DNA from 2 places in the Micromonospora sp. WMMC273 genome. Region 1 is predicted to be linked to the other one. Evidence: predicted binding sites of a transcription regulator. Region 1 holds the regulator's gene; the other holds the start of a gene.
What was found. The regulator HspR, encoded in region 1, represses chaperone genes until heat shock. The targets are predictions, from matches to a motif close to TTGAGTNNNNNNNACTCAA.
Positions count from the first base shown of each region.

Region 2: the regulator HspR is predicted to act here: its motif matches at 4,508-4,526, upstream of lon (endopeptidase La).

Region 1 is NZ_JAPZBE010000001.1:6,270,214-6,277,267, reverse strand. It holds gene O7611_RS29215 (cation:proton antiporter) at 1-850, shown strand, start outside; gene O7611_RS29210 (hypothetical protein) at 1,014-1,442, shown strand; gene O7611_RS29205 (hypothetical protein) at 1,616-1,822, opposite strand; gene O7611_RS29200 (heat shock protein transcriptional repressor HspR) at 1,999-2,439, opposite strand; gene dnaJ (molecular chaperone DnaJ) at 2,464-3,651, opposite strand; gene grpE (nucleotide exchange factor GrpE) at 3,731-4,468, opposite strand; gene dnaK (molecular chaperone DnaK) at 4,517-6,379, opposite strand; gene O7611_RS29180 (ABC transporter) at 6,590-7,054, shown strand, end outside.
Region 2 is NZ_JAPZBE010000001.1:3,258,179-3,265,232, forward strand. It holds gene O7611_RS15280 (DEAD/DEAH box helicase) at 1-957, shown strand, start outside; gene O7611_RS15285 (SgcJ/EcaC family oxidoreductase) at 1,002-1,466, opposite strand; gene O7611_RS15290 (MarR family winged helix-turn-helix transcriptional regulator) at 1,499-1,924, opposite strand; gene lon (endopeptidase La) at 2,164-4,485, opposite strand; gene O7611_RS15300 (histone-like nucleoid-structuring protein Lsr2) at 4,720-5,067, shown strand; gene O7611_RS15305 (hypothetical protein) at 5,272-6,504, opposite strand; gene O7611_RS15310 (DUF2726 domain-containing protein) at 6,815-7,054, opposite strand, start outside.

The sequences.
Region 1 (7,054 bases):
CGTCACGTGGGTGTCGTCGTCCGGCGTGATCGCCAAGGTGCTCGGTGACCTGGGCCGGGTCGGTAACCGGGAGACCCCGGTGATCCTGTCCGTCCTGGTGATCGAGGACCTGGCGATGGCCCTCTATCTGCCGCTGGTCACCGCGCTGCTCGCCGGGGTCGGCCTGATGAAGGGCGGCATCGCGCTCGCCATCGCGGTGTTCACCGTCGTCGTGGTGCTGGCCGTGGCGATCCGGTACGGCCACCTGATCTCCGCCGCGCTCTCCGCCAAGGATCCGGAGGCGCTGCTGCTCGGGGTGCTCGGCCTGACCCTGCTGGTGGCGGGCGTCGCGGCCAAGCTCCAGGTGTCGGCGGCGGTCGGCGCGTTCCTGGTGGGCATCGCGTTGTCCGGGCCGGTGGCGCACCACGCCACCGAGCTGCTCTCCCCGCTGCGTGACCTGTTCGCCGCGGTCTTCTTCGTCTTCTTCGGGCTGGTCACCAACCCGCTGGACATGCCGCCGGTGCTGCTGCCCGCGCTGCTGCTCGCAGTGGTGACCATGGCGACGAAGGTGGCGACCGGCTACCTGGCCGCCCGCCGGGCCGGGATCGCCGAGCCCGGACGCTGGCGGGCCGGCCTGGCGCTTACTCCACGCGGCGAGTTCTCCATCGTCATCGCCGGGCTGGCCGTCGCGGCCGTCTACCCGGTGGAGCCGAAGCTCGCCGCGCTCGCCACCGCGTACGTGTTGATCACGGTGGTGACCGGGCCGCTGCTCGCCCGCCTGCCGGACAGCCCGTGGTTCAAGCAGTGGCTGCGCACCCGCGCCGCCGCCGCTCGTCCGCCCGCGCCGCTGCCCCTGGGCTCCGGCGACTGACCGGGCCGGGCCGGATCAGCCGAGGGCAGATCCGGCCCGGCGTTGTCAAATTGATCCCGGGAAGGTCTACCCCTGCTCTGTCCAACCGCGTTAACGTTTCGGCCCAGCAGCCAGGGTCCGCGGGTGGCCTGCGCCCCCGCCAGCGCAAGCGGAAGGTCGGCCGGTGAGCGTGCAGGAAGAGACGTTCCGCGGCTTCGCCAACCCGGTCGATCCCTCGCCCGCCGAGCTTCGGTCGTGGGCGTATCAGCCGGATTCGGTGCCGCTGACCTCGATGCCGCCGGACTGGGATCTGCTGGTCGCCGGTGACCACCTGGTGCAGACGCTGTTCGATCTGGCGATGGACCAGGGCTGCCCGGCGCGGCGGTTCGCGCTGCACTGCCTCTACATCTACGCCGCCGACGGCATCCGGACGAACTTCCGCGCCCACCCCAAGCGCCGGTTCCGCAAGCTGGTCGAGCAGGCCGAGAAGTCCGGCGACGACCTGATGCGCAACTGGGCGCACAACAGCCGGGTGCTGCTCGCCCGGCCGGATCTCTTCGTCTACCGGGACTGGTGCGAGGGCGGCCTGGTCCGCGAGAACCGCCGCCTCTGACCCCCCGGATCAGCGTCGCCCAGCCACCTCGACCCGACCCGCCTGGTCGATCATGAACTTGGCGGTGTTTGGTGTCCGGTTTGTCTCCGCCAACTTCATGATCGACCGCGAGGGGCGGGACACGAACGGGCCGGGATCCCCCGTGGATCCCGGCCCGCACGTCGGCAGGCCGTCTAGGTCGACCCGCCCTGCTTCTTGCGCCGCTCGTCGTCCCGCGCCCGGTCCACGCCGTGGTCCGTCTGGTCGGCGAAGCGCCCTTCCTTGACCTTGTCGCTGAAGCGTCCCTCGGTGACCCTGTCGAACCGCTCGCGGACGTTCTCGGCCACTTTCTCCAGCCGTTCCTCCGCGCGCTCGGCCACCTTCTTCGCCGGTTCCGTCATGGCTCCCCCCGCCAGCCCGGAGTCCGATTTGAGGCTTTTTTGCCCTGCGGAAAGCCTAGTCGACCCTGCTCTGCCGTACCCCGGCTTTCCCCGAGCCGGGCGGCGGACCGCCCGGGGAACGACGAAGGCCGGCGCAGCCCCGGGGGAGCGGGGCGCACCGGCCTTCCGGTACGAGGTCAGCGGTCGGGAGCGCGGCGCGGACGCCAGACGACGAGCGCGGTGGACGTCCGGTTGGTGGGCACGAGGTCGCCGCGGGGGAAGCCGCCGAGTGACTCCAGCTCGGCGATCCGCCGGTACGCGGCGTCCAGTTCCGCCTCCAGCCGGGCCACCCGCTGCTGCGCCTCTTCGAGCAGCCGCTCCAACCCGATGATCCGCTTGACCCCGGCCAGGTTGATCCCGTCGTCCTGGCTGAGCCGCTGCACCTCGCGGAGCAGCACCACGTCCCGGACGCTGTACCGGCGACCGCCGCCGGACGCCCGGCCGGCCTGCACCAGGCCCAGCCGGTCGTACTGGCGCAGCGTCTGGGGGTGCATCCCCGCCATCCGCGCGGCCACCGAGATCATCAAGACCTTGGCCTCGTAGGCCGGGTCACCCGAGCCGACGTACTCCTCCGACATGCCCGCTCACCTCCGGTGCCGCCGTCAACTGAATCGACGTACCCGCGCGTCGAGATGTTCCCGCGCGGCGGGCGGAGTCTGCGCCGCGAAGGTCTCCAGCGCCGCCCGCGCCTCGTCCGAGACCTTCGCCGGGACCACCACGTCGAGCGTGACCAGCAGGTCACCTGCGCGGCCGTCCTTGCGTACGACGCCCTTGCCGCGGGCGCGCAGCACCCGCCCGCTGGGCGTACCCGGTGGCACCCGCAGGGTCACCGTCCCGTCCAGGGTCGGCACGCGCAGGTCCGTGCCGAGAACCGCCTCGGCGTACGTGATCGGGACGGTCAGGGTCAGGTCGTCCCCGGTGCGCCCGAACAGCTCGTCCGGGCGGACCTTCACCTGCACGAACAGGTCGCCTGCCGGACCGCCCCGCTCGCCGGGCTCGCCCCGGCCGGCCAGGCGGATCCGCTGCCCGTCGGCCACCCCGGCGGGGAAGCGCACGTTCAGCGTGCGGGTCTTGGTGACACCGCCGGTGCCGTGGCACTCCGGGCACTTCTCCTCGACGATCGTGCCGACGCCCTGGCAGTTGCGGCACGGCTCGGAGAAGCTGAACGACCCCTGGTTGCGGGTGGTCACCCCGGCGCCGTGGCAGACCGGGCAGGCCACCGGCTGGGTGCCGGGCTTCGCGCCGTTGCCGTGGCAGGTGTCGCAGACGCCGGGTGCGCGCAGCGTCAGCGGCAGCGTGACGCCGCGTACCGCGTCGTCGAAGTCGAGCGCCACCTCGGTCTCGACGTCCCGGCCGCGGGCCGGGCCGCGCGGACGCGCCGGGCCTCCGCCGCCCCCGCCACCGGAGAAGATCGAGCTGAACAGGTCGGTGAAGCCGCCGCCGCTGAACCGGTTGTCGCCACCGCCGGCGCCACCGCCGAACAGGTCGGAGACGTCGAACGGCATGCCGCCCGGCTGGCCCGCGCCGCGGGCGCTGCGCCGGAAGGCGCCGGAGCCGAACAGCGAGCGCATCTCGTCGTACTCGCGGCGCTTCTTCTCGTCGCCGAGCACCGCGTACGCCTCGGAGACGGTCTTGAACCGCTCCTCGGCACCGGTGTCGCCGGGGTTGTGGTCCGGGTGCGACTCCCGGGCCAACTTGCGGTACGCCTTCTTGATCTCGTCCGAGGAGGCGGACTTGTCCACGCCCAACGCGGCGTAGTAGTCCTTCTCGATCCAGTCCTTGGAACTCACCGGTCCACCCCCTTCCACGGGTCGAACCCCGGTCGCCCCGCCCGCCCGGTGCGGGCGGGCGGGACGTCACGGGTCGGCACTACTCCGGGTCCGCGACCGCGACCATGGCGGGCCGCAGCAGCCGCTCGCCGAGCTGGTAACCACGGCGCATGACCTGTACGCAGGTCGGCTCCGTCACGTCGGCGGAGGTCTGGTGCGCCACCGCCTCGTGCCGGGTCGGGTCGAACGGGTCACCCTGCTCGCCGAACGCGGTCAGGCCGAACTTCGCGAGCGCGCCGGTGAGCTGCTCGGCCACGCTGCCGAACGGGCCCACCAGGTCGCCGTGCTCGCGGGCCCGGTCCAGGTCGTCGAGGATCGGCAGCAGCGCGGTGAGCACCGCCCCGGTGGCCTGCTCCTGGACCAGGTTGCGGTCCCGGTCGACCCGCTTGCGGTAGTTGGCGTACTCCGCAGTCACCCGCTGGAGGTCGCGGGTGCGCTCCTCCAGGTCGGTGCGGAGCGACTCCAGCTCGGCGCCGAGCGGCGTGTCCGTGCCGGTCCCGCCGTTCGGCTCGGCGGGCGAGTCGACCACGGTCGGACCGCTGACCTCGGCCTCGCCGCCGATCTCGTCGACCACGACCTCGGCCTCCTCGACCAGCCCTTCGGCGGGCGCGTCGGCGGCCGCGTCGGCCGCCGAGGCGTCGTTCGCCGGCTGCTCGGTCACCTTGCCGAGCTTGCGCTTGTCGCGGATGACGACCCGGGGTTCGTCGCCGGTGTCCTTGCCGGCGCCCGGCGCCGACCCGGTGGCATCCGGGTCGGCCGCTCGTGGCTTGTCCGTCATGCGGTTACCTCATCCCTCTGCCGTGCGAATCGTGTCCGGGACCGGATGTCACTTCTTGTCCTCGTCCACGATCTCCGCGTCGACCACGTCGTCGTCGCCACCGGCCTTCGGGCCACCGGCCGCACCCGCGCCGGCACCCGGCCCGGCCGCACCCGGTGCGGTCTGCTCACCCTCCTGCTGCTGGGCGTAGAGCAGCGAGCCCGCCTGCTGGGAGACCTGCGCCAGCTTCTCGTGCGCGGACTTGATCTTCTCGATGTCCTGCCCGCCGAGGGCGCTGCGCAGCTCGCCGAGCGCCTCGTTGAGCTGGTCGCGGTTCTCGCCGGGCAGCTTGTCGCCGCTCTCGGCGAGGAACTTCTCGGTCTGCCACTGGAGCGCCTCGGCGACGTTGCGGGTCTCGGCCTCCTCGCGGCGGCGCTTGTCCTCGTCGGCGTGCTCCTCGGCGTCCCGGCGCATCCGCTCGATGTCGTCCTTCGGCAGCGAGGAGCCGCCGGTGATCGTCATCTTCTGCTCCTTGCCGGTGCCCAGGTCCTTGGCGTGCACGTTCACGATGCCGTTGGCGTCGATGTCGAACGTGACCTCGATCTGGGGCACGCCGCGCGGGGCCGGCGGGAGACCGGTCAGCTCGAAGGTGCCGAGCTTCTTGTTGTAGGCGGCGATGTCCCGCTCGCCCTGGAACACCTGGATCAGCACCGACGGCTGGTTGTCGTCGGCGGTGGTGAACACCTCGGAGCGCTTGGTCGGGATGGTGGTGTTGCGCTCGATCAGCTTGGTGAAGATGCCGCCCTTGGTCTCGATGCCCAGGCTCAGCGGGGTCACGTCGAGCAGCAGGACGTCCTTGACCTCGCCCTTGAGCACGCCCGCCTGGAGGGCGGCGCCGACGGCGACGACCTCGTCCGGGTTGACGCCCTTGTTCGGGTCGCGGCCGGTGAGCTGCTTGACCAGGTCGGTCACGGCCGGCATCCGGGTCGAGCCGCCGACCAGGATGACGTGGTCGACGTCGGAGATCTTGATGCCGGCGTCCTTGACGGCCTGCTCGAACGGGCCCTTGCAGCGGTCCAGCAGGTCCTGCGTCATGCGCTGGAACTCGGCGCGGCTGAGCGTCACGTCCAGGTGCAGCGGGCCGGCCGAACCGGCGGTGATGTACGGCAGGTTGATGTTGCTGGTGGTGGCGGCGGACAGCTCGATCTTGGCCTTCTCGGCGGCCTCCTTGAGCCGCTGCATGGCCATCTTGTCCTGCGAGAGGTCGATGCCGTGCTCACCGCGGAACGTCTTCACCAGGTGGTCGATGATCCGCTGGTCCCAGTCGTCACCACCGAGCTGGTTGTCACCGCTGGTGGACTTGACCTCCACCACGCCCTCGGCCAGCTCCAGCAGCGACACGTCGAAGGTGCCGCCACCGAGGTCGAAGACCAGGACGGTCTGCTCCTTGGAGCCCTTGTCCAGGCCGTACGCCAGGGCCGCCGCGGTCGGCTCGTTCACGATCCGCAGCACGTTGAAGCCGGCGATCTCACCGGCCTCCTTGGTGGCCTGGCGCTGCCCGTCGTTGAAGTAGGCCGGGACGGTGATCACCGCGTCGGTGATCTGCTCGCCCAGGTACGCCTCGGCGTCCCGCTTGAGCTTCATCAGCGTGCGCGCCGAGATCTCCTGCGGGGTGTACTTCTTGCCGTCGATGTCGACGGTCCAGTTGGTGCCGATCTCACGCTTGACCGACCGGATGGTCCGGTCGGGGTTGGTCACCGCCTGGCGCTTGGCGACCTCACCGACGAGCACCTCGCCGTTGCGGGCGAACGCGACGATCGAGGGAGTCGTACGCGAGCCCTCGGCGTTGGCGATGACGGTGGGCTCACCGCCCTCGAGAACGCTGACGCAGGAGTTCGTCGTGCCGAGGTCGATGCCGACCGCACGTGCCATGTTCGCTTCCTCGCTTCGTAACGGGTGAGCAGGTCAGACGGCCTGCCCGGCGGGTCGCCGGGAAGCGACCGCACCACAAGTTGAGTGAACTTGACTCAATAGTGCCACGCGATCGCCAATCCGCAAGTCGGGGTTGAGCCGACCCGGCGCAACCCGACCGTTACTACTGTCCGGTTGTCTTACCTTGCGTCGGTCGGGCACGCTTTAGCGGTGACGACGCATGGCGATTCCGCCACCCGTGCCGGCGCGCCCGCCGTCGCAGCCCGCACCGGGCCCACCACGGGCGACGATCAGCCTGCTCACGCCGCCGACGGCCTGCCCGCCGCGCTCACCGGCCTGCGCGCGGCGATCGACGCGGCCCGCTTCCCGCTCACCCTTCCCTCGGCCGAGCCGGCCCGGCACGCCGCCACCAGCCTCACCGACCAGCTCGACGACTACCTGCTGCCCCGGCTGGCCCGGCTCGACGCCCCGCTCCTGGTGGTCGTCGGCGGCTCCACCGGCGCCGGCAAGTCGACGCTCGTCAACAGCCTGGTCCAGGCTCGGGTCAGCGCGGCGGGCGTGCTCCGCCCCACCACCCGCTCCCCGGTGCTGGTGTGCAGCCCGACCGACGCGGCCTGGTTCCGGCAGGGCGAGCTGCTGCCCGGCCTGACCCGGACCACCGAGCCCAGCGAGCAG
Region 2 (7,054 bases), 3.0 Mb from region 1:
TTCTGCCGCAGCCGCGAGGAGGTGGACCGGCTCACCGAGACGATGAACGGCCGGGGCTACCGGGCGGAGGCGCTGCACGGCGGGATGAGCCAGGAGCAGCGGGACCGGGTGATGGGCCGGCTGCGCGCCGGCACGGCGGACCTGCTGGTCGCCACCGACGTGGCCGCCCGAGGGCTGGACGTCGAGCAGCTCACCCACGTGGTCAACTACGACGTGCCGTCGGCCCCCGAGTCGTACGTGCACCGGATCGGGCGGGTCGGCCGGGCCGGACGGGAGGGTGTGGCGATCACGCTCGCCGAGCCGCGTGAGCACCGGATGCTCAAGACCATCGAGCGGGTCACCGGGCAGCGGATCGCCATCGACAAGATCCCCACTGTCGCGGACATGCGGACCCGGCGGCTGGAACTGACCCAGGCCGCGCTGCGGGAGAGCCTGCTGGAGGACGACCTCGACCCGTACCGGGCGATCGTGGAGTCGCTCACCGACGAGTTCGACCTGGTCGAGGTGGCGCTGGCGGCGGTGAAGCTGGCGCACGAGGCGACGTCACCGGGCTCGGACGACGAGGAGGAGATCCCGCAGGTTCCGGTCCGCGGCCCGCGCGAGGGCCGGCCGGAGACCGGCGGGCGGGGCGAGCGCCGGGGGCCGGGCCGTCCGCGTACCGGCGGGACCACCCAGGTCTTCATCGGGCTGGGCCGGCGGGCCGGGGTGCGGCCGCAGGACCTGGTCGGCGCGATCACCGGGGAGACCCGGATCAACGGCCGGGACATCGGCTCGATCGAGATCGCCGACCGGTTCTCCCTGGTCGAGGTGCCGCAGGCGGTGGCCGACGAGATCATCGCGGGGCTGCGCGGCACCACCATCAAGGGCCGCAAGGCGACGGTACGCCGGGACCGGGACGGCGGCGAGTCCGACGGCCGGGAGCGTCCCTTCGACGCCGGCCGCCGCGGCCGCCGCTGAGGCGTCCACCGCCGGCGGGTGCCCGCCACCGCCGGCGGTGACGGTCACCGGCCGTTCCCACCCGCCATGCGGTTCGTCAGCCGCCCGACGACGGTACGCGACCACGGACGGTACCTGGTGTTCTGGAACGCGGTCACGAGCCAGTCGTCCCCCTGGTGGACGAGGACGAACGTGACCGCCGAGTGCCGCTTCGCCGACGGCTCGGTACGGCCGCGCTGCCAGCGCATGATGATCCCGCCCAGCGCCCACACCACGGCGACGTCGGTGGCGACGTGCCGGATGCGCGGCTCTCGGACGGTCATGCGCGAGCCGCGCATGACGCCCCCGAACAGCGCCCGGTGACCGTCGGCGATTGCGCGCCGACCCGCCATCCGGGTGCCGTCGTAGGCCGTGTAGTCCGCGTCCTCGCTGAAGAGGGCCGCGTACCGGTCCGGGTCGCCCTCACCCCAGGCGTCGGCGACCCGGGCCAGGGCGCGGCGGACGCCGGCTTCCGTAGATTGATTCAGCATGCTAAACATTTTAGCGCACTGAAATGTTTTTGTCAGGCCCTGTCAGTCGAGGAGTCGGAGACACGGGAGGTCTGCTCCTGGAGGATGACCACCACGTTGCGGACGAAGTGCTCGACGGTGGCGAGCTGCGCCTCGGTGTACCCGCGGGTCAGCTCCCTGATCGCCGCACCCAGCGGCGCGAAGACCGGGCCCATCTCGGCGTCGAGCCGCTCCACGTCGGCGACGACGAACGTCTTGCGCCGGTCCGTCGCGTCCGGGCTGCGCCGTGCGTACCCGGCGCGGGAAAGCCGGTCCACCAGCCCGGTGACCGCTCCCGGCGTGAGCCCGAGCTGACGGGCGAGATCACCGGAGGTGAGCGGGCCACGCCGGGCCAGCAGATCGAGCGCCTTGTTCTCCGTGGCCGTCAGGCCACGCCGGGCGGCGACCGCCTCGTGGAACATCACCACGGCGGTGCTCAACTCCCGGCCCAGAAGATCGCCGAGGTCCGGAGTTCCGCTTCCCGGCGGATCCCCGTCAGTTGCTCTGCGCGCCACCTGACCAGCCCTCTCCGTGCGGCGTCCGTCGGTCCTGGCCGCACGCCGGCCAGTATGCCGGGCCGGGAACGGCTGTCGACGCTCCGGCCGGCCGGGGTGCCGGACGGACCATCCGGTCGCGCCGTGGAGCGGGGGTCCGGCTGTCACCGGACCCCCGCCCCCGCTCAGGCCGCGGCGAGCGTTCCCGCCTCGATCTCCGCCGGGCGCAGCGCCAGCGCGAGCACGTCCGCCACGTCGGACAGCGTGTGCACGGTCAGCGCCTCCCGCACCTGCGCCGGCAGGTCGTCCAGGTCCGGCTCGTTGCGCTTCGGGATGATCACCTCGGTGAGGCCGGCCCGGTGCGCGGCGAGCAGCTTCTGCTTCACCCCGCCGATCGGCAGCACCCGGCCGGAGAGCGTCACCTCGCCGGTCATCCCGAACTCGGGCCGCACCGGACGCCCGGTCACCAGTGAGGCCAGCGCGGTCACCATGGTGATGCCGGCGCTCGGGCCGTCCTTCGGCACCGCGCCCGCCGGGACGTGCAGGTGGATCCGCCGCCCGGCCAGCGCGTTCGGGTCCAGCCCGTAGCGCCGTCCGTTCGACCGCAGGTACGACCACGCGATGTGCGCGGACTCCTTCATCACGTCGCCGAGCTGGCCGGTCAGCGTCAGTCCCGGCTCACCCTCCATCGTGGTGGCCTCGATGAACAGCACGTCGCCACCGGCGCCGGTGACGGCCAGGCCGGTCGCCACGCCGGGCACGGCGGTGCGTTCGGCCGACTCCGGGGTGAACTTCGGCCGGCCCAGGTAGCGGGCCAGGTTCCCGGCGTCCACGTGCACCGGCGCGGGGTCCGTGGCGAGCGCGACGGCCACCTTGCGCAGGATCTTCGCCAGGGCTCGTTCGAGCTGCCGGACGCCGGCCTCCCGGGTGTACTCGCCCGCGATCAGCGCCAGCGCCTCGTCGGCGACGGTGACCTCCTCGCCGGTCAGCCCGGCCCGCTCCCGCTGCCGGGGCAGCAGGTGGTCCCGGGCGATGGCGACCTTCTCGTCCTCGGTGTAGCCGTCCAGCGCGACCAGCTCCATCCGGTCCAGCAGCGGGCCCGGGATCGCCTCGACCACGTTGGCGGTGGCGAGGAACAGCACGTCGGACAGGTCGAGGTCGACCTCCAGGTAGTGGTCGCGGAACGTGTGGTTCTGCGCCGGGTCGAGCACCTCGAGCAGGGCCGCCGCCGGGTCGCCGGAGTAGCCGGCGGCCAGCTTGTCGACCTCGTCGAGCAGCACGACCGGGTTCATCGAGCCGGCCTCGCGCAGCGCACGCACGATCCGGCCGGGCAGCGCGCCGACGTAGGTGCGCCGGTGGCCGCGGATCTCCGCCTCGTCCCGGACGCCGCCGAGGGAGACGCGGACGAAGTTGCGGCCCAGCGCCCGGGCGACCGACTCGCCGAGGCTGGTCTTGCCGACACCGGGCGGGCCGGCCAGGGCCAGCACCGCGCCGGAGCCGCGTCCGCCGACGACGCCGAGGTTGCGCTCCGCGCGCCGGTTGCGCACCGCGAGGTACTCCAGGATTCGGTCCTTCACGTCGGCCAGGCCGGCGTGGTCGGCGTCGAGCACGGCCCGGGCCGCGGCCAGGTCGGTGTTGTCCTGGGTACGCGTGCTCCACGGCATCTCCAGGACGGTGTCCAGCCAGGTACGGATCCAGCCCGCCTCGGGTGAGGCGTCACTGGCCCGCTCCAGCTTGCCGACCTCGCGCAGCGCCGCCTCGCGTACCTTCTCCGGCAGGTCGGCGGACTCCACCCGGGAGCGGTAGTCGGCGGAGCCGTCCGGCTCGTCCTCGCCGAGTTCCTTGCGGATCGCGGCGAGCTGCTGGCGCAGCAGGAACTCCCGCTGGGACTTCTCCAGCCCCTCGCGGACGTCGCTGTTGATCTGCTCGGTGACCTCCTGCTCGGCCAGGTGTTCCTTGACCCAGCCGACGAGCAGGTCCAGCCGGGCGGTGACGTCCGGCGCGGCGAGCAGTTCGGTCTTCTGGGTCAGGCTGAGCCAGGGCGCGTAACCGGCCGAGTCGGCCAGCTCGGACAGGTCGGTCATCCGCTCCATCGCGTCGATCACCTGCCAGGCGCCGCGCTGCTGCAGGACCGAGGTCATGAGCGCGCGGTACTCGCGGGCGAGTTCCCGGGCGCGGCCGGCCGGGGCGGGTTCGTCGAGTGTGGTCGCCTCGACCCAGAGCGCGGCGCCGGGACCGGGCACGCCGGAGCCGATGCGGGCACGGGCGAGACCGCGGACGACCGCCGCCGGTTCGCCGCTGGGCAGCCGGCCCACCTTCTCGATCGTGGCGACCACGCCGACGGAACCGTACTCGCCGTCGATGCGGGGCACGGCCAGGAGTTCCTTGTCGCCGGTGGCGCGGGCCGCGTCGACGGCGGCCTGGGTGGTCGGGTCGAGGGTCACCGGGACGACCATCCCGGGCAGCAGGACGGCGTCGGTCAGTGGGAGTACCGGAAGAGTTGCCATCGAACACCTGCCATCACGTTGGTTGAGCGTGTCTGGCTCAAGTAACAAAAGATGCCCCTTGTTCCTGGTTGTGACCCACGCCACGCCGAGCGCTCCCGTTCCGGCGCTCCGCGCCCAATGGCGGCACCGTTTACCGCGACCCGCCGAATGGAAACAGTCGGCTATTGTTGCGGGATTACCGCGCGGTAGGTCAAACTCTTAGCCACACCCCGCCCGACACAGGGAGTAATGGCGATGGCAAGGAAAGTAATCACCGTTCTGACCGACGACCTCGACGGCGGAAAGGCCGATCGGACCGTCGAGTTCAGCCTGGACGGCGTGGCGTACACGATCGACGTCTCCGACGAGAACGCGGGCGTCCTGCGCAAGGCCCTGGATCCGTACATCAGCGCTGGCAGGCGAATCGGCCGGGGAGCCGCCGAGATCACCCGCGGCGCCCGTCGCACGACCCGGCCGAGCACCTCGGGAATGGACCGCGAGCAGAACCGCGCCATCCGGGAATGGGCCGCCAAGAACGGGTTCGAGATTTCCGAGCGCGGGCGCATCCCGGTGTCGGTGGTCGAGGCGTACAAGAACCGCTGACCGTCACCGGTTCACCGTCGGGCATCCCGGGGTCACGCTGAGAAATCGGCGTGGCCCCGATCGGCATTCTCCGCACGGCGCTTTTCGTCCGGCGGATACCCACGGCACGAGATTTCCTCCGGGATCGCCTCCCACCGTTCCCGTACGCGGAAAGGCCGCGGCCGCCCGGAGGAGTCCCCCGGACGGCCGCGGCCGTCGCGTCGCTCAGTTGACCCGGATGCGCACCACGTCGATCGCGGGGGTCTGGTTCGCCCGCTCCATCATCGGGATGCGGTGCGAGCCGTCACCGGCCCAGACCGCGCACTGCGCCACGCCCGACTGCGCCAGGCCCGGGATCTGGATCAGCACGTCGTCCGGCTGGTTGCCACCCCGGCCGTCCTCGGTGGCGACGAAGAACGCCGGCACGTCCTGCGGGTTCGGGGGCTGCCGGGTGCTGCCGAGCATCCGGCAGGCGGTGTGGAAGTGACCGCGTACCAGGCCCTGGCCGTTGAGCAGCGAGCTCTCCAGGTAGTAGCCGCCCTGACCGGCGGCGAGGAAGCGGTCCCGCACCAGGTTCTTGGTGGTGACCCGGAGCGTGAACGGCTGGTTGCGCCGCACCTGGTTCGGGAACTGCGTGATCAGCAGCGACGGGTTGTTCGCCGCGGCACCCACCTCACCGAATGCGGTGCTCACACACCGGTTGCCGTTCTGGAAACCGTCGTGCGCCTGGAGCTGGCTGCCGGAGCAGTCCTTGGCGAGCACGTTCAGGCCGTTGTTGCCGCCGTTGTTCTGGCCGCCGCCGTTGTTGTTCCCGCCGCCGTTGTTCCCGCCGTTGTTCCCGCCGTTCTGGCCTCCGTTGTTGCCGCCGTTCTGACCGCCACCGTTCTGACCGCCGCTCTGCGGCGTGTCGCTCACCGCGCACCGGGCGAACTGGTCCAGGCCCTGCGGGCGCTGCGCGAACCGGCCGATGGCGGTGGCGATCCGGTTGAGCGCCGCGGTCCGCTTGTCCGCGAGCGGACCGAGGATCGCGTTGTCTATGAACTCACCGCCGTTGCGGCCCTCCGCCGCGAGCCGCCGGTTCGCCTCGGCGATCTGGCTCTCCAGCAGCGCCAGCGTGCGGTCCACCTCGGCACGGGCCCGGCCGGGCACCTGCGGCAGCCGGCCGCGGACGTCCGGGCAGGCCACCGTCGGGGTGCCGGCGCCGGCACCACCCGCGTTGGTCTGCTGGCACTCGGCCGGCGACATCTGACCGTCGCCCCAGTGGTTGCGGACCCAGCGGCCGTTCTGCCAGGTACGGGTGGTGCTGCCCTGGCCGTCCGGGGCGGTCGCCCCCGGGCTCGCGGGCACGCAGGACGCCGAGGCCGCGCGGGTGGTCGTCCGCCGGTCCTGGGCGGACGAGATCTGGGTGACGGCGACGATGCCGCCGAAGACCGCGAGCGTGCCGACCACTGCCAGCATCCGCTTGCTCCGCGCGTTACCGGATGACCGGCGCGCCCGTGTGGACCTGCGCATCGAATTGCTCTCCTTCTCGATCCGGTAGTTGACTGGTGATCCCGGCGGACCGACGAATTCGGGGTGTGAGATCACTGCGACGCTCAGTCGCGCGCCAATGGCCGACGGTGCCCTTTCCGCACCGTCTCCGCGCCGTCCGGGCGCGGCGGGGAAGATCTGCGTCCATTCCCGATGAGGTACGGAGCGCCGTCGGCGAAGGTTCAACCGGAGATCGGAAAAAAATCGAAAAGTCGCCGTCCGCTCCGGCGAGGACGGTTCAGTCGGCGCAGAGGTGGTCGAAGGCGAAGCCGCCGTCGAAGGAGTCCCGCCGGGCGGCGAGCGCACGGACCTGCCGGAGAAGCTCGTCCCGGTCCAGCAGGGACGGCACGGCGCCGTCGAGGCCTCGCAGCCGCTCCCCCAGCGCCACCACGGCCAGATCCTCGGCGAGCCGCCCCGCGTCGACCCCGCAGGCGAAGCCGCGCGAGGTCAGCCGGACCCGCTCCAGCAGGCAGCGGCC